Regions from separate parts of the Streptacidiphilus sp. BW17 genome, predicted to be linked through region 1. Evidence: predicted binding sites of a transcription regulator. Region 1 holds the regulator's gene; each other region holds the start of a gene.
What was found. The regulator HspR, encoded in region 1, represses chaperone genes until heat shock. The targets are predictions, from matches to a motif close to TTGAGNNNNNNNNNCTCAA.
Positions count from the first base shown of each region.

Region 2: clpB (ATP-dependent chaperone ClpB) is a predicted target of HspR. The motif match lies at 1,286-1,304, and genes of this name have one in related genera.
Region 3: lon (endopeptidase La) is a predicted target of HspR. The motif match lies at 4,489-4,507, and genes of this name have one in related genera.

Region 1 is NZ_JBGCCR010000001.1:435,973-443,536, reverse strand. Features, by position in the region: gene dnaK (molecular chaperone DnaK) at 1-772, shown strand, start outside; gene grpE (nucleotide exchange factor GrpE) at 769-1,458, shown strand; partial or broken gene dnaJ (molecular chaperone DnaJ) at 1,452-2,534, shown strand; gene ABH940_RS01955 (heat shock protein transcriptional repressor HspR) at 2,584-3,075, shown strand; gene ABH940_RS01950 (LuxR C-terminal-related transcriptional regulator) at 3,524-4,540, shown strand; gene ABH940_RS01945 (hypothetical protein) at 4,742-5,269, shown strand; gene ABH940_RS01940 (C4-dicarboxylate ABC transporter) at 5,272-6,384, opposite strand; gene ABH940_RS01935 (LysR family transcriptional regulator) at 6,455-7,420, shown strand; gene ABH940_RS01930 (MFS transporter) at 7,408-7,564, opposite strand, start outside.
Region 2 is NZ_JBGCCR010000040.1:36,979-44,542, reverse strand. Features, by position in the region: gene ABH940_RS32625 (TetR/AcrR family transcriptional regulator) at 1-507, opposite strand, end outside; gene ABH940_RS32620 (LURP-one-related/scramblase family protein) at 733-1,233, shown strand; gene clpB (ATP-dependent chaperone ClpB) at 1,363-3,960, shown strand; gene ABH940_RS32610 (YbjN domain-containing protein) at 4,186-4,749, shown strand; gene ABH940_RS32605 (Ig-like domain-containing protein) at 4,866-5,873, shown strand; gene ABH940_RS32600 (zinc-binding dehydrogenase) at 5,953-6,930, opposite strand; gene ABH940_RS32595 (pyridoxal phosphate-dependent aminotransferase) at 7,101-7,564, shown strand, end outside.
Region 3 is NZ_JBGCCR010000003.1:370,669-378,232, forward strand. Features, by position in the region: gene ABH940_RS05710 (multifunctional oxoglutarate decarboxylase/oxoglutarate dehydrogenase thiamine pyrophosphate-binding subunit/dihydrolipoyllysine-residue succinyltransferase subunit) at 1-1,315, opposite strand, end outside; gene ABH940_RS05715 (sensor histidine kinase) at 1,539-2,759, opposite strand; gene ABH940_RS05720 (response regulator transcription factor) at 2,756-3,484, opposite strand; gene ABH940_RS05725 (spermidine synthase) at 3,694-4,413, opposite strand; gene lon (endopeptidase La) at 4,530-6,983, shown strand; gene ABH940_RS05735 (FtsW/RodA/SpoVE family cell cycle protein) at 7,272-7,564, shown strand, end outside.

The DNA.
Region 1 (7,564 bases):
CCTGCTGCTCGACGTCACCCCGCTGTCCCTCGGCATCGAGACCAAGGGCGGCATCATGACCAAGCTGATCGAGCGCAACACCACGATCCCGACCAAGCGCTCCGAGATCTTCACGACGGCCGAGGACAACCAGCCGTCCGTGCAGATCCAGGTCTACCAGGGCGAGCGCGAGATCGCGGCGTACAACAAGAAGCTCGGCATGTTCGAGCTGACCGGCCTGCCGCCGGCGCCGCGTGGTCTGCCGCAGATCGAGGTCACCTTCGACATCGACGCCAACGGCATCATGCACGTCTCCGCCAAGGACCTCGGTACCGGCAAGGAGCAGCGCATGGCCGTCACCGGCGGCTCGGCGCTGCCGAAGGACGACATCGAGCGGATGATGCGCGAGGCCGAGCAGTTCGCGGAGGAGGACCACCGCCGCCGCGAGTCCGCCGAGACCCGCAACACCGCCGAGCAGCTCGTCTACACGACCGAGAAGTTCGTCAAGGACAACGAGGACAAGGTCCCGGGCGACGTCAAGGACGAGGTCAACGCCGCTGTCGCCGAGCTCAAGGAGAAGCTGAAGGGGGAGGACAGCGCGGCCATCCGCGAGGCCTCCGAGAAGCTCTCCACCGTCTCCCAGAAGCTGGGCCAGGCCCTCTACGCCAACGCCGGTGACGGCGCGGCTGCCACGGACGCCCCCTCGGACGCCCCGCACGCCGCCCAGGCCGAGGACGACGTCGTCGACGCCGAGATCGTCGACGACGAGAAGCGCGAGGGCGGTGCCCAGTGACGACGGAGGAGACGCGGGGCGACGCTGAGGAGCCCGGCGCCGCTTCCGGCAAGGCCGCCAAGGGCCGTGACGCCGCGGGCAGCAAGCCCGCGGACGCCAAGGCCCCGGCGGAGGAGGCCGGGGGCGAGTCCGCCGCCGAGCTGCGCAAGCAGCTGGCGGAGCGCACCGCCGACCTCCAGCGGCTGCAGGCCGAGTACCAGAACTACCGCAAGCGCGTCGAGCGCGACCGGGTGACGGTGCGTGAGATCGCGGTCGCCGCGATCCTGGAGAACCTGCTGCCGGTGCTGGACGACATCGGCCGCGCCCGGGACCACGACGAGCTGGTGGGCGGCTTCAAGTCCGTCGGCGAATCGCTGGAGACGGTCGTGGCCAAGCTCGGCCTGCAGCAGTTCGGCAAGCAGGGTGAGACCTTCGACCCGCAGCTGCACGAGGCGCTGATGCACAGCTACTCGGCAGACGTGGAGGAGACCACCTGCGTGCAGATCCTGCAGCCCGGCTACAAGATCGGCGACCGGATCATCCGTCCGGCGCGGGTCGCGGTGGCCGAGCCGGAGCCGGGCGGCGCGTCGGCCGGCGGCGGCGAGTCCGCCGAGGCCGCCGGGGACTCTGCCGAGGACTCCTCCGACTCGTCGAAGGACGCCAAGGGCAAGGCTGCCAAGGGCAAGAAGAGTGACGCCGACGAGTAGCAGCCCGGGAGTTCCACCCCGACGCCAACAAGGGTGACAAGGCCGCCGAGGAGCGCTTCAAGGAGATCTCCGAGGCCAACGACGTCCTGTCCGACCCGAAGCGCCGCAAGGACTACGACGAGGCGCGCACGCTCTTCGCCAACGGCGGCTTCCGCGGCGGCGCGGGCCAGGGCGGGTTCAACTTCGACCTGGGCGACCTGTTCGGCGGCGCCCCACAGCCCGGTCAGGGCGGCCAGGGCGGGAGCTTCGGCGGCGGGGTCGGCGACCTCTTCGGCGGCCTCTTCGGCCGCGGTCGGGGCACCACCACCCAGCCGAGGCGCGGCGCGGACGTCGAGTCCGAGGTCACGCTGAGCTTCGTCGAGGCGGTCGAGGGCGCCACGGTCCCGATCCGGATGACCAGCCAGTCCCCGTGCAAGGCCTGCGCGGGCACCGGAGCCAAGGCCGGCACCACCCCTCGGGTCTGCCCGACCTGCGTCGGCACCGGCCACATCAGCCGGGGCCAGGGCAGCTTCGCGCTGAGCGAGCCCTGCCGCGACTGCAAGGGCCGCGGCCTGCTGGTCGACGACCCGTGCGAGGTCTGCCACGGCAGCGGTCGCGCGACGTCGGCCCGGACCATGCAGGTGCGGATCCCGGCCGGGGTCGGCGAGGAGCAGCGGATCCGGCTCAAGGGCAAGGGCGCCCAGGGCGAGCGCGGCGGCCCGGCGGGCGACCTGTACGTGACGGTCCACGTCACCCCGCACCCGGTCTTCGGCCGACGCGGCGACAATCTGACGGTGAGCGTGCCGGTCTCCTTCCCTGAGGCGGCGCTGGGTGGCACGATCCGGGTGCCGACCCTCGGCGGTCCGGCGGTCACCATGAAGATCCCGGCGGGCACCGCCAACGGCCGCACCATGCGGGCCCGAGGCAAGGGCGCGGTCCGCAAGGACGGCACCCGCGGCGACCTGCTGGTCACCGTCGAGGTCGCGGTCCCTCCGGAGATGGAGGGCGAGGCCAGGGCGGCACTGGAGAAGTACCGCGAGGCGACGGCCGCGGACGACCCGCGGGCGGCGCTGTTCAAGGCAGCCGAGGAGGCGTGAGATGCCCGGCACCAACGACGGCGGAACCCCCGGCGTGGGAGGCCCCGGCATGGGGGCTCCAGGAAACCCGGTCGGCGGCAACCCGGTCGGCTCCAACCCGGTCGGCGGCGGAGCGGCACGCGGCCCGCGGGTGGCGTACCAACTGACGGAGTACACCCCCGTCTACGTCATCTCGGTCGCGGCGGAGCTGAGCGGTCTGCACCCGCAGACGCTGCGTCAGTACGACCGGCTCGGCCTGGTCTCCCCCGACCGCACGGCCGGACGCGGCCGGCGCTACTCGTCCCGCGACATCGAGCAGCTCCGCGAGGTCCAGCGGCTCTCCCAGGAGGAGGGCATCAACCTCGCGGGTATCAAGCGCATCATCGAGCTGGAGAACCAGGTCGCCGCGCTCCAGGCCCGCGTCGCCGAACTCCAGGGCGCGGCGGAGGCCGCAGCCGCGGCGGTCCACGCGTCGTACCGCCGCGACCTGGTGCCGTACCAGCAGAGCTCGGCGCTCGTCGTCTGGCGTCCCAAGCCCCGCGGCGAGGGGAACACCCGCTGACGCGGACATGTCACGAGAAATGCGTCAACTGAGGGGCCGTGTCCGGGGAGGCACGGCCCCTCAGTTGTCGCTTACCCCGGTCGCCGAGGAGGATCGGCCGGGGAGCTTCTTACTGCTGTGCGACAACGGCGGACGGTTGACTACCGCCCCAAGTCGTGTCAGCGGACGCCGCGCCGGAGCCGATGATCAGTGCCGCGATGGCAACGCTTCCAGCGAGAGCGGCCCTCCAAAACGTACGGTGCGACGCGCGCATGGAGTATTTCCTCTCTCTCGGGGATCGTCCCGACCAGATGGACAAGATCGATCCCATGGATGACCGCCGACCGGAGGGCGGCCATCCACCACAATGGGGTACGCATTTGGCACCAGTCAGTATTCGATAGTGGCAACAAATGACCAGACCTGAAATGGCCACAGGATGAAACGGGATGAAGTGGGCATAGCTTCGATGAGCAGCCCGGAGCTCCCCGACGCTCTGAGCGCGGAGGCAGTCGCGATCTACCGGCGCGCCCTGATGGACGGAGAGTTCGTCTGGGACAACGCCGCCGCGGCGACCGGCCTCGACAAGGATGTCCTGGAGCAGGCGCGCGACGAGCTCGTGGCCCACTTCCTGCTGCAGCCGATCTCCCCCAGCGACCAACGGCTACGGCCGATCAACCCGGAGCTGGCGGCCGCGAAGCTCGCGGAACCCTACGAGGAGGCGATCCGGGCCTACCGGACCGCCGCGGAGGGCACCCGGGAGCAACTGCTGCAGCTCATGCCGGCCTACCTCGGTCGGACCATCTCGGGACCGGTGAGCGGTGGTCTGGAGATCATCTCGGACCCCGCGGAGGTCCAGCTGCTGATCAACAATGCCGCCACCAAGTGCACCCGTGACCTCATGACCGTCCAGCCCGGCGGCAAGCGCAGCACCGCACAGCTCCAGTCCCTGCCCTTCGACCTCAACATCGCGCGACGTGGCGTGCGCTTCCGGATGATCTACCAGCACACCACGAGGACCCAGCTCCACATGCGGTCCTATGTCAGCGCCATGGTGGAGGCCGGGGCGGAGATACGGACCGCCGACCAACTGCCCGACATCCTCTTCATCGTCGACCGCGAGATCGCGTTCATCCCCAAGCGCACCCACGCCGATCAGATGCCGGGCGCGCTCGTCGTCCGCGAGCCGGTGCTGATCTCGTTCCTCTGCACGCTGTTCGAGCAGTTCTGGATCACCTCCAGCCCGTTCCTCGACGAAGGCCCCGGCTACCAGAACGCCTCCGACGACCTGAGGAGGTCACTGCTGGAACTGCTCGCCCAAGGCCTCAAGGACGAGGTGGTGGCCCGACGGCTCGGCATGTCGGTGAGAACCTGCCGACGCCACATCGCCACCCTGCTGCAGGAGCTCGGCGCCGAAAGCCGCTTCGAGGCAGGCGTCCGCGCAGCTCAGCTGGGTCTGTTGAAGCGACGGGACAGCGACGAGTGACGCCTTCTCATGCCAGTGCGCGACAGCTTCATGCCACAGGCCTCTCGTGGACTCTCACACGTTCCTCCCAGCACCATCGAAGCATCCCCCCAAGGGTTGCCGGCGCCGGCACCTGAATCCCTGTCTGACCGGGCGACATTCATCCTGCAACGTACGGGACTTGTCGTTTCGCGGTCAACCTTGTCGATGGAGCCGATCGTGATGACCGAGCTGTCCGACGCCGAGCTCGCGGCCGACGCACGCCGCACCATGCGCGTCTTCCTCGCTGCCCCTTCCCTCCGCCTCACCGGTCCCGCCGACGGTGTCTTCAGCCTGGCGCTTCGCGGCAGAATCTCCTCGGTGCGGGAGGCTCTGCTCGACGCCGGTGTCAGCGTGTTCAGCACGCACCACGACGACGTCTGGGCCACTCGCGGTGTCGGTATAGGCATGCGCGTCCCCTCGGCGTTCCGGGCGATGCAGTCCGCGGACCTCGCCGTCGCGTATGTCGGCTCGCCCCTCTCGGCCGGTGTCGGCATGGAGCTCGGCTGGGCCACCGCGCTTCGCAAGCCCGTCGTGCTGCTGGTCGACAAGGCAGTCGCACACAGCCCGATGATCTCGACGCTCGAGGAGGTGTCCCCCGTGCTGCCGCTCGAGTTCGACACCACCTGGACCGAGGCCCAGCTGCGGCACACCATCATCGCCGCCCTCGACTGGGCCGACACCTCGGTCACCTACCCCGAGGCGTCCTGACCTCAGCCGCGCAGGAACGTCGGCAGCGATCGGGCCGTGCGCACCACCGCCACGGCCCAGGCCGACACCAGCAGCGCGTACAGCGCCACCGCCGCGACCGCGAAGGCGGCGAGACCGGTGCGGGCGTAGAGGCCCGCGGCGCCGGTGACGCAGGTGCCCACCGGGAAGGTGTACGCCCACCAGGTCATGGCGAACGGCATCCCGTTCCGCAGGCCGTGGACCGTCGCCGCGCCCGCGATCGCCAGCCACAGCAGTGCGAAGCCGAACACCGGCACGCCGTAGAGCAGCGCGAAGCCGCCCAGGACGCCGCCGAACTCCGCCGGGCCGTGCGCGGCGAACTGGGTCACCGCCGTGACGGACTGCCCGAGCGGGCCCAGCACCAGGAACAGCGTGGGGATCAACACCGGTGGCAGCGGCCCCTCGTGGGCGAGTCGGGCGAAGAGCGTCGGCAGCAGCATCAGCACCGCCACGAGGCTGATGCCGAACATCGCCACGCACGCGAGCAGCATGGTCGACTGCGCCTGCCCGGACGGCAGATGGGGGATCAGCGCGGGGCCGAGCGTCGCGGAGACCATCGGCGCGACCACTGGCAGCAGCCAGGTCGGCGCGGAGTCCGCGCGGGCCACGTCATAGTGCATGGCCAGCCGGTACAGGACCGTCCCGGCCGCCCAGATCCCGTAGACCGTCCCCAGCGTCCACAGCACCGCGTCCAGCGCCAGTGCCAGGCCGGGTCCGAGCAGGGGCTCGCCCGCGCCCAGCGCACCGAAGCCGACGGCCATCAGCGCCATCGGCGGGCAGCCGAGGAAGACCGCGACGGACGGGTCGTCCAGGGGCCGGACCCGCGCGTGGTGCAGACGGCCCACGAGCCGCGTACCGGCCAGCGCCACCAGGCCCGCGAAGCCCAGCGCCCAGAACGCCTCCGCCCACACCTGCGCCCAGCCCGCGGACCCGACGCCCGGCAGGACGTGCGCGCCGTTGGCGACGATGGCGGTGCCCATCACCGCCGCGTACCAGTTCGGGCCGAAACGGCCGGCCGCTTCGACGACGGGGTGACGGGTGACGGGGTGCTGGGTGAATCGCCTGGTGAGCGGCAGGGCGAGCGCGGTGGGGGTCATGTGTCCACCGTCGTTCCGGCGCGTCGCCGCCGGTAGGGATCATTCTCCGATGGGGACATAAGCTGGTGCTATGAGTTCGACCCCAGGCCCGGCGAACGTCCCGCTCTCCTCGCACGTACCGGAGCTCGGCGCGCTGGAGTTGCTGCTGGCCGTGGTCCGGCTCGGAAGCCTCGGCCGGGCGGCGGCCGAGCTGGGCATCACCCAGCCCGCGGCCTCGGCCCGGATCGCCGCGATGGAGCGGCAGATCGGCGTCACGCTGCTGGAACGCTCCCCGCGCGGCTCCCGGCCCACGGAGGCCGGTGCGCTCGTCGCCGAGTGGGCGGCGCAGGTCGTGGGCGCGGCGCAGGCGCTGGACGCCGGAATCTCCGCACTGCGCGAACGCCGGGACGCACGGCTGAGGGTGTCGGCGAGCCTGACCGTCGCCGAGTACCTGATGCCGGGCTGGCTGCTGGCCCTGCACGCGGCGCTGCCCGGCACGGCCGTGACCCTGCGCGCGGCGAACTCCACCGAGGTGGCCGCGCACATCCTCGACGGGGAGGCGGACCTCGGCTTCGTCGAGGGTGTGCGGATCCCGACGGGCCTGGACGGCGTGGTCGTCGCACGCGACCGCCTGCTGGTGCTCGTCGCCCCCGCACACCGGTGGGCACGACGGCGCAGCCCGCTCTCTCCCGCCGAGGTCGCCGGCACCCGGCTGATCCTGCGCGAGCACGGAAGCGGCACCCGGGAGGTGCTGGACGCGGCCCTCGCCCCCGTCGGCGGACTGGCCGAGCCACTGCTCACGCTCGCGTCGACGACAGCGCTCAAGTCAGCGGCCACCAGCGGTGCGGGGCCCGCCGTGGTCAGCGAACTCGCGGTGGCCGACGATCTGGCCGCAGGCCGGCTCGTCGCCGTGCCCGTGGCCGACCTGGTGCTGGAGCGCCCCCTGCGCGCGGTGTGGCCCAAGGGCGCGAAGCCCAAGGGCCCGGCGCGCGAGCTGCTCTCCCTGATCCGCTCGACGCGCAACCAGCGCAACGCCCGTACGGATCAGCGGGACTGACTCTCCGGAATGTCCCGCCAGCCGCGCAGCGGTGAGGCGAGCAGCCACAGGCCCGTCGCAGCGAGGAAGCCGGTGGCGACCCAGAGCGCGGTGCGAAGCCCCAACCAGGTGCCCACCGTGCCGCCGAGCAGGGCGCCGAGCGGC
Region 2 (7,564 bases), on a different contig from region 1:
GGCGAAGAGCGAGGCGAGGCCGCCGACCAGGCCGATCGCTTCCAGCTTGGCGCGGCCGTCGCCGGGGGCGGGGGCCAGCACGGCCAGCGCGTGGTCCAGGTAGTCGATCGCGCGCGGGCCGAGGACCTGGCCCCGCTGGGCGGCCAGGTCGAGCATCCAGGGGTGCCGCAGGTAGACGGCCTTGGACTGGACGGCGAGTCCGCTGAGGTCGTCGATCCAGTCGCCGGTGGGCGCTGCGGAGAGGTCGATCTCGCCAGCCACCGTGTCGGCCATCAGGTCGAGCAGGTCGTCGCGGCTCGCGACGTAGCGGTAGAGCGACGCCGGGCCGGTGCCCAGGAGGTGGGCGATGGCCCGCATCGAGACGGCGGCGAGGCCCTCGGCGTCGGCCAACTCCACGGCCGCGGCGGTGATCTGGGGACGGCTGCGCTCGGGCGCGGGGCCGCGGGCGCCGCGTTCGGGGCGTTGCCAGACGGCAGGGCGTGCGGGGTGTGCGGGCTTGTCTGACATCGGGTTGTCCTCCTCCACGCCACCAGGGCTCCATGCGAACGCACTGAACGCACTGAACGCACTGACGCAGTGCAGTCTATTACTGCGAATAGCGATCGCAGATTCACGCTGGGCGCGTCGTTTGCGGACGGATGGAAGCATGGGCGCTGACGTCCGGTCGGCACGGACGCCGGTCGGAACTCCGACCGGGACGCCGATCTGAGGACCAGTGAGGGGAAACGCACCATGAAGTTCCTGATGCGCGAGCGGATCTTCGGCTTCGGCGACGACCACTGGATCACCACCGAGCACGGCGAGAAGGCCTACCTCGTCGACGGCAAGGCGCTCCGCGTCCGCGAGACCTTCGAGCTGAAGGACCATCACACGGGCGAGGTGGTGGCCGTGATCAAGAAGAAGATGCTCTCGGTCCGCGACGCGATGGTCGTCGAGCAGCACCACGGCGGAAAGCTCGCCACGGTGAAGAAGAAGCTGCTCACCGTCTTCCACGACAAGTACCTCGCCGAGCTGGACGGCTCGGTCGGCGGCGGCGAGATCGAGATCGTCGGCAACTTCACCGACCACGAGTTCCGTCTGGAGCAGGACGGCCGCCGGGTCGCGGTCGTCAGCAAGAGCTGGTTCAGCGTCCGCGACCACTACGCGATCGACGTCGCCGACGGCGAGGACGTCCCGCTGCTGCTCAGCATCGCCGTCTGCGTCGAGCACCTGGACGCCGAAGAGCACCACTGAGGGGCGGGGTTCACACCCCTGGCCTCGGCTGACAGCACTGCCTTCCATAACCTTGAGTGGAATAGACTCAACTTATGTCATGCTGGATACGGCAGACATCGGCGCGGGTCGGAGGAGGACCGAACACACGTGGACGCCAGCAAGCTCACCACCAAGGCCCAGGAGGCACTCTCCGCGGCGATCCGGCAGGCGTCGGGCGCGGGCAACCCGGACGTGATGCCCGTCCACGTCCTGCTGGCCCTGCTGGAGCAGCCCGAGGGGATCGCCCGCCCGCTGCTGGAGGCCGTCGGGGCCGACCCGGTGCGGCTGCGCGCCGCGACGGAGCGGCTCGTGCAGGCGCTGCCCAGCGCCCAGGGGTCGACGGTCGCCGCGCCGCAGCTCGGTCGGCCGACGGTCGCGGTGCTCAACGAGGCCGCGGCCCGCGCCGCCGAGCTGGACGACCAGTACGTCTCGACCGAGCACCTGATGGTCGGCCTCGCCGCCGAGGGCGGCCCGGCCGCCGACGCGCTCAAGGCCGAGGGCGCCACCGCCAAGGCGCTGCTGGACGCGTTCAAGGAGGTCCGCGGCAGCGCCAGGGTCACCTCCGCGGACCCGGAGGGCAGCTACAAGGCACTGGAGAAGTACGGCACCGACCTCACCCAGGCCGCCCGCGACGGCAAGCTGGACCCGGTCATCGGCCGGGACCAGGAGATCCGCCGCGTGGTCCAGGTGCTGTCCCGCCGGACCAAGAACAACCCGGTGCTGATCGGCGAGCCCGGCGTCGGCAAGACCGCCGTCGTCGAGGGGCTGGCCCAGCGCATCGTCGCGGGCGACGTGCCCGAGTCGCTGCGCGGCAAGCGCCTGGTCGCGCTCGACCTGGGCGCGATGGTGGCCGGCGCCAAGTACCGCGGTGAGTTCGAGGAGCGACTCAAGGCCGTCCTGAGCGACATCAAGGCCAGCGAGGGCCAGGTCATCACCTTCATCGACGAGCTGCACACGCTCGTCGGCGCGGGTGCGGGCGGCGACTCCGCGATGGACGCGGGCAACATGCTCAAGCCGATGCTGGCCCGCGGCGAGCTGCGCATGGTCGGCGCGACCACGCTGGACGAGTACCGCGAGCGGATCGAGAAGGACGCCGCGCTGGAGCGCCGGTTCCAGCAGGTGCTGGTCGGCGAGCCGAGCGTGGAGGACACCATCGCGATCCTCCGCGGGCTCAAGGGACGTTACGAGGCGCACCACAAGGTGCAGATCGCGGACGCGGCCCTGGTCGCCGCCGCGTCGCTGTCCAACCGCTACATCACCTCCCGGTTCCTGCCGGACAAGGCCATCGACCTCGTCGACGAGGCCGCGTCCCGGCTGCGGATGGAGATCGACTCGTCCCCGGTCGAGATCGACGAACTCCAGCGCGCCGTCGACCGGTTGCGGATGGAGGAGATGGCGCTCTCCAAGGAGTCCGACGCCGCCTCCGTCGCGCGGTTGGAGCGACTGCGCCGTGATCTCGCGGACAAGCAGGAGCAGTTGGGCGCGCTGACCGCCCGCTGGCAACAGGAGAAGGGCAGCCTCAACAAGGTCGGCGAGCTGAAGGAGCGCCTCGACGGCCTGCGCGGCCAGGCAGAACGCGCCCAGCGCGACGGCGACTTCACGACCGCCTCCCGGCTGATGTACGCGGACATCCCCGCAGCCGAGCAGGAGCTGGCCGAGGCGCAGGACGCGGCGCGCACCGAGTCCACCACCTCGTCCATGGTCAAGGAGGAGGTCGGCCAGGACGACGTCGCCGACGTCGTGGCGTCCTGGACGGGCATTCCGGCCGGACGGCTGCTGGAGGGCGAGACGACGAAGCTGCTGCGGATGGAGGAGGAGCTCGGCCGCCGCCTGGTCGGTCAGTCCGCCGCCGTCCGGGCCGTCTCCGACGCGGTCCGGCGCTCCCGCTCCGGCGTCGCCGACCCGGACCGGCCGACCGGCTCGTTCCTCTTCCTCGGCCCGACCGGCGTCGGCAAGACCGAACTGGCCAAGGCGCTCGCCGACTTCCTCTTCGACGACGAGCGGGCCATGGTCCGCATCGACATGAGCGAGTACAGCGAGAAGCACAGCGTCGCCCGGCTGGTCGGCGCCCCTCCCGGCTACGTCGGCTACGAGGAGGGCGGCCAGCTCACCGAGGCGGTCCGCCGCCGTCCGTACGCGGTGGTGCTGCTGGACGAGGTGGAGAAGGCCCACCCCGAGATCTTCGACATCCTCCTCCAGGTGCTGGACGACGGCCGTCTGACGGACGGTCAGGGGCGGACGGTGGACTTCCGCAACACCATCCTGATCCTGACCTCCAACCTCGGCTCGCAGTACCTGGTCGACCCGTCCCTGGACGACGCGGTCAAGAAGGACCGGGTGCTGGAGACGGTGCGGACCGCGTTCAAGCCGGAGTTCCTCAACCGGCTCGACGACATCGTGGTCTTCGACCCGCTCGGGGCCGAGGAGTTGACTCGGATCGTCGACCTTCAGGTCCAGGCGCTCAGCCGTCGTCTGGAGGAGCGCCGGCTCACGCTGGACGTCTCCGCCGCGGCCCGCGACTGGCTGGCGATCACCGGCTACGACCCGGCGTACGGCGCCCGCCCGCTGCGCCGCCTGGTCCAGTCGGCGATCGGCGACAAGCTGGCCCGCGCGATCCTCGCGGGCGACGTCCGGGACGGCGACACCGTCCTGGTCGACGCCGACGAGGGCGCGGACGAGCTGACGGTCGCCCGCAAGGAGGCCTGACCGTCGGACCGTCCGACCGGTAACCGAGCCAGGGTCCGCACACGTCCCGTGTGCGGGCCCTCGCCCTGTGTGGAGCACCTGGAAGCAGCGGTGGAGCACTCTTGTGCTGTGGCAATGCGCGGCACGGTAAGACCCCCTTCCGAGGGGGCGACGACACTGGGCGCTGCACCCCCGGGTGAGGCAGGATGAAGACCGGCAAGCCGTAACCCGAAGGGAACCTCTCTCGTGAGCATCGACCCGTCCGCCATTCCCAACTTCGGCGGGCCGAACCCGCAGCCCCAGCCGCAGCAGGGGCCGCCGCCGGTCGTCATTCCGGACGCCGAACTGGTCAAGCAGCTGCTGGACCAGATGGAGCTCAAGCACGGTGTGGACGCCGAGGGCGACGTCGTCGCGCCCTGGGAGGAGTTCCAGGTCTACTTCATGTTCCGCGGCGAGCAGAAGGAGCTCTTCGCGGTCCGCGCCTTCTACAACCACGCCCACGACCTCGGCGCCAAGCCGGAGCTGCTCGAGGCGCTGGACGAGTGGAACCGCGAGACGCTGTGGCCCAAGGTCTACACGGCCACCCAGGACGACGGTGTGCTCCGCGTGGTCGGCGAGGCGCAGATGATCGTCGGCATGGGCGTGAACATCAACTACTTCGCGGCCATGGTCGTCAACTGGGTCCAGGCCTCGGTCACCTTCAACCAGTGGATCAGCGAGCGCCTCGGCCTGGTCAAGGAGGTCGACGGGGACGGTGCCGCCGATGGCGAGAAGCCCGGCGACAACGATGGAAACAGCACCGAGTCCTAATCTTGACCTTTGCTTTACATGCTGCCTGCAACCGCTTGCGTAGGGTTCGAAGTCTGAGGACGTGTCGGGACGTCCGGTGACGATGTGGCGTGAGCGGAGCAGGTGGCGTGGGACGCGTGGGGCGGATCAAGAACACCATTGGTATGGCGCTGTTGGCCGGCGCCGTGCTGGCCGGAGCGAGTGGCTGCGGGGGCAACGCCTCCGCTGCGGCGTCCAAGGGGACGTCAACCTCGCCGGTGGCCGGCGCGAGTGCGAGTGCGAGCAAGCCGGCCAAGCCGACTACCAGCCCGTCGCCGACGCACCCGGCCGGGCCGCCGCTCGAGCTGGACTCCATATCCCCGGTCGACGGGGCCCAGGTCGGCGTGGCGATGCCCATATCCGTGGTCTTCTCCAACCCGGTCGCCAGCTCCGCCCGCAAGGCCGTCGAGCAGGCGCTGAAGGTGACCTCGTCGACGCCGATCGTCGGCGCCTGGCACTGGTACAGCGACACCCGCGTGGACTTCCGGCCGCAGAGCTACTGGCCGTCGGGCACCCACGTCTCGATCAACGCCGACCTCGACAACGTCGGTGACGGCAACGGTCGTTGGGGCACCCACAACTACCACCACAGCTTCACCATCGGGGCGGACACCGAGACGCAGGTCAGCGTCCCCGGCCACTCGATGAAGGTCTACCGCAACGGCCAGCTGGTCAAGACCATGCCGATCGACGCGGGCAGCCCGGACTTCCCGTCCTGGGACGGCACCATGGCCGTGATCGACAAGCAGCCCGAGGTCCGGATGACCTCCTGCAGCGTCGGCATCACCTGCGACAAGAGCAACCCGAACTACTACGACCTGACGCTGCCCTGGGACGTCCACCTGACGTTCTCCGGCACCTACGTCCACTACTCCACGGGCGACCCGTACCCGGGCCACAGCTACGGCTCGCACGGCTGCGTCCACCTGTCGCTGAGCGACGCGGAGTGGTACTACAACTACGTCGAGGTGGGCGACCCGGTCACCATCTCCGGCTCCCCGCGCGGCAAGGCGGCCGGTGACAACGGCTACGCGGCGTTCAACCTCAGCTGGAGCGACTGGCTGGCGGGCAGCTCGGCCGGTCAGGTCACGACGACCGCGAGCTGACCAGCTGACAGGCTGACAGTTGAGCAGTGATTCACGGCGACGGCCGGTGCGTTGAACCCACCGGCCGTCGCCGTTCCGTTCAGGGCAGCAGCACGGTCTTGCCCACGGTCTCCCGGCGTTCGATCGCCGCGTGGGCGGCCGCCGCGTCCCGCAGCGGGAAGGTCTGGCCGACCAGCGGCCGGACGCGTCCCGCCGCCACGGCGGTGAGCAGGTCGCGGGTCTGGCGGTGCTGGACCTCAGGGCTGCGTGCACCCGTCGGCGGCCCGAAGTAGTCGAGGGTGGTGACGCCGCGCTGCTCGGCCTCGCCGGGCGCGATCGTCGTCCCCGCACCGCTGCTGAACCCGAACGCGATGAACCGGCCACCGGGCCGCAGCAGTTCGAACGCCTCCCGGCCGATCGTGCCCCCGACGCCGTCGAAGACCACGCTGACCCCGGCGTCGCTGAGCGCCGCCGACCAACCGGGCTCAGCGTAGTCCAGGACGGTGTCCGCGCCGAACTCCTTGGCCAGCGCCAACTTCCGCTCGCCCCGGGCCAGTCCGACCACCCGGCGGACGCCGGCCTGCCGGGCCAGCTGCACCAGCAGCGTGCCGACGGCGCTCGCGGCCGACTCCACCAGCACCACGTCGTCCGGGCCGACCGCGGCCAGTTCGGTCAGGCCGACCGCGGTCCGCCCGGTGCCGAGCAGGGAGACGGCTTCGGCCGCGCCCAGCCGTTCCGGGATCGGATGCGCGTCGTGCTCGCGCAGCAGCGCCGACTCGGCGTAGCCGCCGCCCTGCCCGGTCCGTCCGGTGACCCGCGCGCCGACCAGGGACGGATCGACGCCCTCGCCGGTGGCCACCACGGTGCCCGCGACCTCGCTTCCCGGTACCCACGGCAGCGAGGGCGGCGCGAGCGGCGTCCCGGCCATCCGGCCCGCCCGCACCTGCGTCTCCACGAACTGCACCCCGGCCGCCTCGACCCGCACCAGCAGCTCGCCCGGCCCCGGGACGGGATCCGGCACGTCCTCCAGCCGCAGCTGCTCCGGTCCGCCGTACTCCCGCACCACGCTCGCCAGCATCTCCGCGCTCCTTCGTCGTAGGCCCGCAGCCCTGTAGCCCCGTAGCTCCGTAGCCCCGTAGTTCCGTTGCTTCGGACGCTACGCGTCGATGTCCGCCACGACCTCGGCCGTCGGACCGACTCCGACTCGGACCTTCCGCCGAGGGCCCGGGCAGGCCCTATGCTGCGCTCATGAGCAACAGGCCGCTGTTGAACCGCCGTCTGGCGGGCATGGGGACGACGATCTTCGCCGAGATGTCGGCGCTGGCCACCGCGACCGGCTCGATCAACCTCGGGCAGGGCTTCCCGGACACCGACGGTCCGGAGGAGGTCCGCGAGGCGGCGGTCCGGGCGCTGCGGGAGGGCCGGGGCAACCAGTACCCGCCCGGGCCCGGCGTCCCCGAGCTGCGGCAGGCGATCGCCGAGCACCAGCAGCGGTTCTACGGTCTCGGCTACGACCCGGACACGGAGGTCCTGGTCACCGCCGGTGCCACGGAGGCGATCGCGGCCTCGCTGCTGGCCCTGCTGGAGCCGGGCGACGAGGTCATCGCCTTTGAACCGTTCTACGACTCCTACGCCGCCTGCATCGCCATGGCCGGTGCGACGCGGGTCCCGCTCACCCTGCGCGCGCCCGATTTCCGCCCGGACCTGGACGA
Region 3 (7,564 bases), on a different contig from region 1:
GGGCGGTCTTGTTGACCTCGTTGTCGTGGGTGCGGGCCACGTCGGTCGCCCAGCGGACCGGCTCGTAGGGGATCCGCAGCGACTCGAAGATCTTGTCGTAGAAGCCGTCCTGGCCGAGCAGCAGCTGGTGGATCGTGCGCAGGAACTCGCCGGACTGGGCGCCCTGGATGACCCGGTGGTCGTAGGTGGACGTCAGCGTCATCACCTTGGAGATGCCCATGCCCGCCAGCGTCTCCTCGGAGGCGCCCTGGAACTCGGCCGGGTACTCCATCGAACCGACGCCCAGGATGGTGCCCTGACCGGGCATCAGGCGCGGGACGGAGTGGACGGTGCCGATGCCGCCGGGGTTGGTCAGCGAGCAGGTGACGCCGGAGAAGTCGTCGACCGTGAGCTTGTTCTGGCGGGCGCGGCGGACGATGTCCTCGTAGGCCTGCCAGAAGCCGAAGAAGTCGAGGGTCTCGGCCTTCTTGATCGCGGCCACCACGAGCTGGCGGTCACCGTTCGGCTTGGTCAGGTCGATCGCCAGGCCGAGGTTGACGTGCTCGGGCTTGACCAGGAAGGGCTTGCCGTCCTTCTCCTGGAAGCCGTGGTTCATCGCCGGCATCGCCTTGATGGCCTGGACCATGGCGTAGCCGATGAGGTGGGTGAAGCTGACCTTGCCGCCGCGGGCGCGCTTCAGGTGGTTGTTGATGACGATGCGGTTGTCGATCAGCAGCTTCGCGGGGACGGCGCGGACGCTGGTCGCGGTCGGCATCGAGAGCGAGGCGTCCATGTTCGCCACGATCCGGGCGCTCGGGCCCTTCAGCGCGACGAGCTCGGGTCCTGACGGTGCCTCGGCGGGGGCGGTCACGTTGGTGCTGTCCTTAGCGGTTTCGGCCGGGGTGGCCGGAGTGGCGGGCACGCGCTGGGTGGGCGCGGCAGGGGTCGCAGGGAGCTGGGTCAGCGGCTCTGCAACGGAGGGGGCGGCGGGAGCCGCGGCGACCGGCTGCGCGGGAGCAGCGGCCGGAGCCGGAGTGGCTACGGGCGCGGGAGCAACAGCCGGAGCCGGAGCCGGGGCGGGTACCGCAGCGGCAGCCGGGACCGGGGGCGTCGTGGGCGTCCCGGTCGCGGCGACGGCGGTGGCACCCGCCTTCTTGGCGTGGCTGGTCTTGTAGTCGGCGAAGAAATCCCACCAGGCCCGGTCGACCGAGTTCGGATCCTGGAGGTACTGCTGGTAGATCTCGTCCACGAGCCACTCGTTCGGACCGAACGCGGCGCCGGGGCCGGGCTCGGCCGAGGTGGCAGGTGAGCTGGTGTGTGGGGACTGTGGAGACACGGCGGCAACCGCCCTCTTCCGCTTCCGTGTGGATGGTGGACAGCGGGTAGTAAGGCTACGCCTCCGCCGCACGTCCGCGCAGGTCCCGCACGGCAAGCGTCGCCCAGATCACAGTCCGGCCGCAAACAATGGCCGAAACGAGAGGTTAGAAGTCGGGCGCGGTTGGGGAGAACGAGAGGCTGTTCGTGCGGTCGAAACCCGGCGAATCGGGCATACTTTCGGCTCACGGGTGCATGTGCGGGAGGATCGCCGGTTCCCAGGGATCGCGCAGGTCGCGCCCCTCGCGCGGCTCGCGGCGCGGGCCGGGGAGCTCGACGCGGATCAGACAGCCCTTCGGTGAGTCGGCGACGGCGATGGCGCCGCGGTGCAGTTCGACCGCCCAGCGGGCGATGGCCAGACCGAGACCGGTGCCGCCGTCCGCGCCGGGCCCCTGCGCGGTGGCCGAGCTGCCGCGGCCGAAGCGCTCGAAGACCCGGGTCCGGTCCTCGGGGGCGATGCCGGGGCCCTCGTCCGCGACGTCGACGACCAGGCCGCCGGAACCGGCCGAGCGGGCCCGTACGGTGACCGTGCCGTCCTGTGGGCTGTGCCGGCAGGCGTTGTCGACCAGATTGGCGACGACCTGGTGCAGGCGCTCCGGGTCCGCGTGCGCGGTGAGCCCGTCGGCGACGTCCAGGCGCAGCGAGACGTCGGTGCGGCGTTTGCTCGCGCCGCCGGAGACGGAGCCGTCAACGGTCAGCCCGCGCAGCACCCCGGCCAGGAACGGCTCGACGTCGAAGCCGCGCAGCTCCAGCGCGTCCACCCCGTCGGCGAGCTTGGACAGGTCCAGCAGATGGGAGACCAGGCGGCCCAGCCGCTCGGTCTGCTCCAGCGCGGCGGCCATGGTGGCCGGTTTCGGCTCCACCACGCCGTCGACGACGTTCTCCAGCACGGCGCGCAGTGCGGCTATCGGGGTGCGCAGTTCGTGGGAGACGTTGGCGATCAGCTCGCGGCGCTGGCGGTCGGCCGCGTCCAGGTCGTCGGCCATGGTGTTGAAGGCGTGGGCGAGCTCGCCGACCTCGTCCAGGGAGCGGGTGTGCACCCGGCGGGTGTAGTCGCCGGCGGCCATCGCCCGCGCGGCGGCGGTCATCTCGCGCAGCCCGGCGGTCATGCCGTGGGCGAGCAGCTGGGTGATCAGCAGCGAGGCGATCACCGAGAAGATCATCACCACCCGGATCTGGGTGGAGGAGTTCAGCGCCAGCACCACCATCAGCGTGGAGATGCAGACCGAGGCCAGGACCAGCACGTTCAGCTTGGCCTTGACCGAGCGGAGCGGGTCGAACGGGCGCAGCCCGGCCCAGAAGCGCTCCGCGCGGCTGGCGTGCGCGTCCCGGCCTCCCGCCGCCTTCGGTGGCTGCGGGGGCTGGTGCGGGAGTTCGCGCCGACGTGCGGGAACACTCCTGCTCACGGTGCGGGGGACTCCAGCGCGTAGCCGACGCCGTGGACGGTGCGGATCCAGTTGGCGCCGATCTTCCGGCGCAGCGCCTTGACGTGGCTGTCGACGGTGCGGGTGCCGGACGCGTCGGTCCAGTCCCAGACCTCGGCCAGCAGCTGCTCCCGGGTGAGCACCGCGCGCGGCTGCTGGGCCAGGCAGGCCAGCAGGTCGAACTCGGTCGGGGTCAGGTGCACATCCTCGCCGGTGACCCGGACCCGACGCTGGACGTGGTCGATCTCCAGTTCGCCGAGGCGCAGCGTGCCGCCCATCGGCGTCCGCGCGGCCAGCTGGGCGCGCTCGATGCGGCGCAGCAGCACGTTGACGCGGGCCGCCAGCTCGCGCATGGAGAACGGCTTCGTCATGTAGTCGTCCGCACCGACGCCGAGGCCGACCAGCAGGTCCGTCTCGTCGTCACGTGCGGTGAGCATGAGCACCGGGACCGGGCGCTGCGCCTGGATCCGGCGGCAGACCTCCAGCCCGTCGAAGCCGGGCAGCATCACATCCAGCACGACCAGGTCGGGCTGCCAGGTCTGGAAGCAGTCGACCGCCGTCGGCCCGTCGTGGGAGACCGCGACGCGGAAGCCCTCGGCGCCGAGTCTGGCCGCGATCGACTCGGCGATCGTCGGCTCGTCCTCGACTACCAGCACTCGGCGCTGGTTACCCAGCCCGTTGTTGGTCTGCTGCTGTACATCCGTCACGGTCACGCCACCGCCCCCAGGGCCTCGCGTTCTCCGGCCCGAACTGAATCTCGGGCCGCCGGGTCGTCTTCGGTACGGTGCCCCACCCCCGACTCGCTCAGTCCGCCACTGCTCGCAGCGTACGGACCCTGGGCCCGCTGTGGCAGGCCGTCGTCGGATAAACCGACCCTTCGAGGGGTGGCACGGGCAAGGACCATACCGTGCGTTAACTAGACGCGCGAGGACAGGTACACGACATCAGGAACGCCTCGTTCCACCTGTACCGGGATTTCGATGACTTCGATTCGGGCAAATCGGGCGCGAAGACGTGCTTCGAAGGTGCGCGAATGTGCCGCGCTCCACACCGCGAGCACACCTTCATCAGCAAGTGTTTGCTCAAGAAGGTCCAGGCCGGCCTCGCTGTAGAGGGAGTCGTTGGATTCGGTGACGGTCCAGTCGGGACCGTTGTCGATGTCGAGGCAGAGCGCGTCGTACCGGTGCTCGGTGGTGCGCAGGTGGTCCAGCAGGTCGGCGTTGACGATCTCGATACGCGGATCGGTGTGACCTGTTCCGGCGAACGGCGCCAGCGGGGCGTCACCCTGCGTGTGCCAGTCGATGATCGCCTTCTCCCGCTCCACCACGGTGATCCGGCCCGGGCGCTTGTCCTGCGCGGCCTCGGCGAGCGAGAAGCCGACGCCCAGTCCGCCGATCAGCACGTGTGCCCCGCGTGGGGAATCCAGGGCGTCCAGGGCGGCGCTGATGAGGAGGCGCTCGGAGCGCCCGTCGGAGGTGTCCATCAGGAAGGTGCCGTTGGCGATGATCTCGAAATCCGCGCCGCGGCGGCGCAGGGCGACCTCGCCGAACGGGCCCTCGCGGCGGTCGAGCAGTTCCGGCGTTTCGTCGGGGCCGGCGTGCTCGGGGTGCGCGGCGTCGTGGTGATGCGTGGACATGGGTCCTATCGTGCCCGATACGCCTGATCGCTCAGAGCGAACATGCGCCGGGGAACAATAGTGGGGTCATGAACCTTTAGTGCAGGTAACTCAACTTGCATGACCGTGGAGAGATCATGGCTTCGACTTCAGGAACGCTCACCCTGCCGGTGCTGCCGCTCGACGACGATGCGGTCCTCCCTGGCATGGTCGTCCCGCTCGACCTGTCCGACCAGGATGTCCGTGCCGCCGTGGAGGCCGCGCAGGCGGCGGTCCGGGAGACCGGTGCGCACGCGCCGGGAATCCGTACGGTGGCGGGCGCCCGCAAGGCGCGGGTGCTGCTGGTGCCGCGCGTCGACGGCGCCTACGGCGCGATCGGCACGCTGGCGACGGTGGAGCAGGTCGGCCGCTTGGCCGACGGCGACCCGGCCGCGCTCGTCCGCGGTGTGCGCCGGGTCCGCATCGGCACGGGCACGACGGGCCCGGGCGCCGCCCTCTGGGTGGAGGCGGTGCCGGCCGACGAGCCCGAGGTGCCGTCGCCGCTGCCGGGCGCGATCGCGGAGACCGTCAAGGAGTACAAGGCGCTGACCACGACGTGGTTGCAGAAGCGCGGCGCGTGGCAGGTCGTGGACCGGTTCGCGCAGATCGAGGGCGTCTCCGAGCTGGCCGACAACATCGGCTACGCGCCCTTCGTCACCACCGAGCAGAAGCTGCGCGTCCTGGAGGAGCTGGACCCGGTGGCCCGGCTCGGCTACGCGCTGCAGTTGCTCAAGGACCACCTCGCCGAGGCGGAGGTCCAGGAGACCATCAGCAAGGACGTCCAGGAGGGCATGGAGAGGCAGCAGAAGGAGTTCCTGCTCCGCCGCCAGCTGGAGGCCGTCCGCAAGGAGCTGTCCGACCTCAACGGCGAGCCGGACTCCGAGGAGGAGGACTACCGCGCCCGCGTGCAGGCCGCCGACCTGCCCGAGAAGGTCCGTGAGGCCGCGCTCAAGGAGGTCGAGAAGCTGGAGCGTTCCAGCGACGCCTCGCCCGAGGGCAGCTGGATCCGCACCTGGCTGGACACCGTCCTTGAGCTGCCCTGGAACGACCGCACCGAGGACGCCTACGACATCGCCGGAGCGCGTGCCGTGCTGGACGCGGACCACTTCGGCCTCGACGACGTCAAGGAGCGGATCGTCGAGTACCTGGCCGTGCGCAAGCGGCGCTCGGACCGTGGGCTCGGCCTGGTCGGCGGGCGTCGCGGGGGAGCGGTGCTGGCGCTGGTCGGTCCGCCCGGTGTGGGCAAGACCTCGCTGGGCGAGTCCGTGGCGCGGGCGATGGGACGCGAGTTCGTCCGGGTCGCGCTCGGCGGTGTCCGTGACGAGGCGGAGATCCGCGGCCACCGGCGTACCTACGTCGGCGCGCTGCCGGGCCGCATCGTGCGGGCGATCAAGGAGGCCGGGTCGATGAACCCGGTGGTGCTGCTGGACGAGATCGACAAGGTCGGCTCGGACTACCGGGGCGACCCGGCGGCGGCGCTGCTCGAGGTCCTGGACCCGGCGCAGAACCACACCTTCCGCGACCACTACCTGGAGGTCGAGCTCGACCTGTCGGACGTGGTCTTCCTGGCCACGGCCAACGTGCTGGAGGCGATCCCCGAGCCGCTGCTGGACCGGATGGAGCTGGTCCGGCTCGACGGCTACACCGAGGACGAGAAGGTCGTCATCGCCCGTGACCACCTGCTCCCGCGTCAGCTGGAGCGTGCCGGTCTGGGCGCTGACGAGGTCGTCCTTGCCGAGGACGCGCTGCGCAAGCTGGCCGCCGAGTACACCCGTGAGGCGGGCGTCCGCACGCTGGAGCGCGCGGTCGGGCGGATCCTGCGCAAGGTCGCGGCCCAGAACGAGCTCGGCGAGGCGGGCGCGGAACTGCCGCGCACCGTGGGCGAGGCGGACCTGCGCGGCCTGATCGGCCGTCCCCGGTTCACCCCGGAGCACGCACAGGAGCCGGAGGAGCGGCGCACGGCGGTGCCGGGCGTGGCGACGGGCCTGGCGGTCACCGGCGCGGGCGGCGACGTGCTCTTCGTCGAGGCGTCGCTGGCCGACCCGGAGACGGGCGGCACCGGACTGCAGCTCACCGGCCAGCTCGGCGAGGTGATGAAGGAGTCCGCGCAGATCGCGCTCTCGTTCCTGCGCTCGCGCGGAGCGGAGCTGGAACTGCCGGTCACCACGTTGCGTGAGCGCGGCGTCCACATCCACGTTCCTGCGGGCGCGGTCCCGAAGGACGGCCCGAGCGCGGGTGTGACGATGACCACGGCCCTGGCCTCCCTGCTGTCCGGGCGGAAGGTCCGACCGGATGTCGCGATGACCGGCGAGGTCTCGCTGACCGGGCGGGTGCTGCCGATCGGCGGCGTCAAGCAGAAGCTGCTGGCGGCGGACCGGGCCGGGATCACGACGGTCCTGATCCCCTCCCGCAACGAGGCGGACCTGGACGACGTCCCGGCGGAGGTCCTGGCGCGCCTCACCGTCCACGCGGTCGGTGACGTCCGTCAGGTGCTGGATCTGGCGCTGGAGCCTGCCGTGTCGCTGAGCAAGCCGGAGCCGCTGGCCGCCTGACGGCGGTGACGCGCTGTTGTTGCCGCAGGGAGTCGAACTACCAAGGGGCGCGGGGCCGCATATCAGCGGAGCCCCGCGCCCCTTGTGTGCTGCATGGTTCGCCACCGCGTCAAAGGTGAGGCCCTGGCAGACGTCGACTCCGTCACAGTGTTGCCCGCCAGAGAACCGGAACGGGCCCGTGCGCGTTCCCACCTCCGAACGAGACCTGCGACAATGCCACGGTTCTCCGAGCCAGGAGCGCGGAGCGCAGGAGTCGGAACGTCGCAGAGTGTTGGGTGGGTGCAGAAGATGGGCGCACGGAGCTCGCGGAGCGCAGCCGTGGCACCGGGAGCGAAACGCAAGCGGAACCTGGAGCTGATGCTGCTCCTCTTCGCGGTCGTCGTCTGTGCTTTCGCCGATGCCACCGCCGAGCTGGGGCTGAACGGCACCCTGCCCAGCGGCTTCGTGCTCCAGGTCGTGGGCCTGGGCGCCTTGGCGGTGCTGGCGCACGTCATGGTGCGGTTCTGGGCGCCCTACGCGGATCCGGTGATCCTGCCGATAGCCGTCGTGCTGACCGGGCTGGGCCTGGTCCTGATCCACCG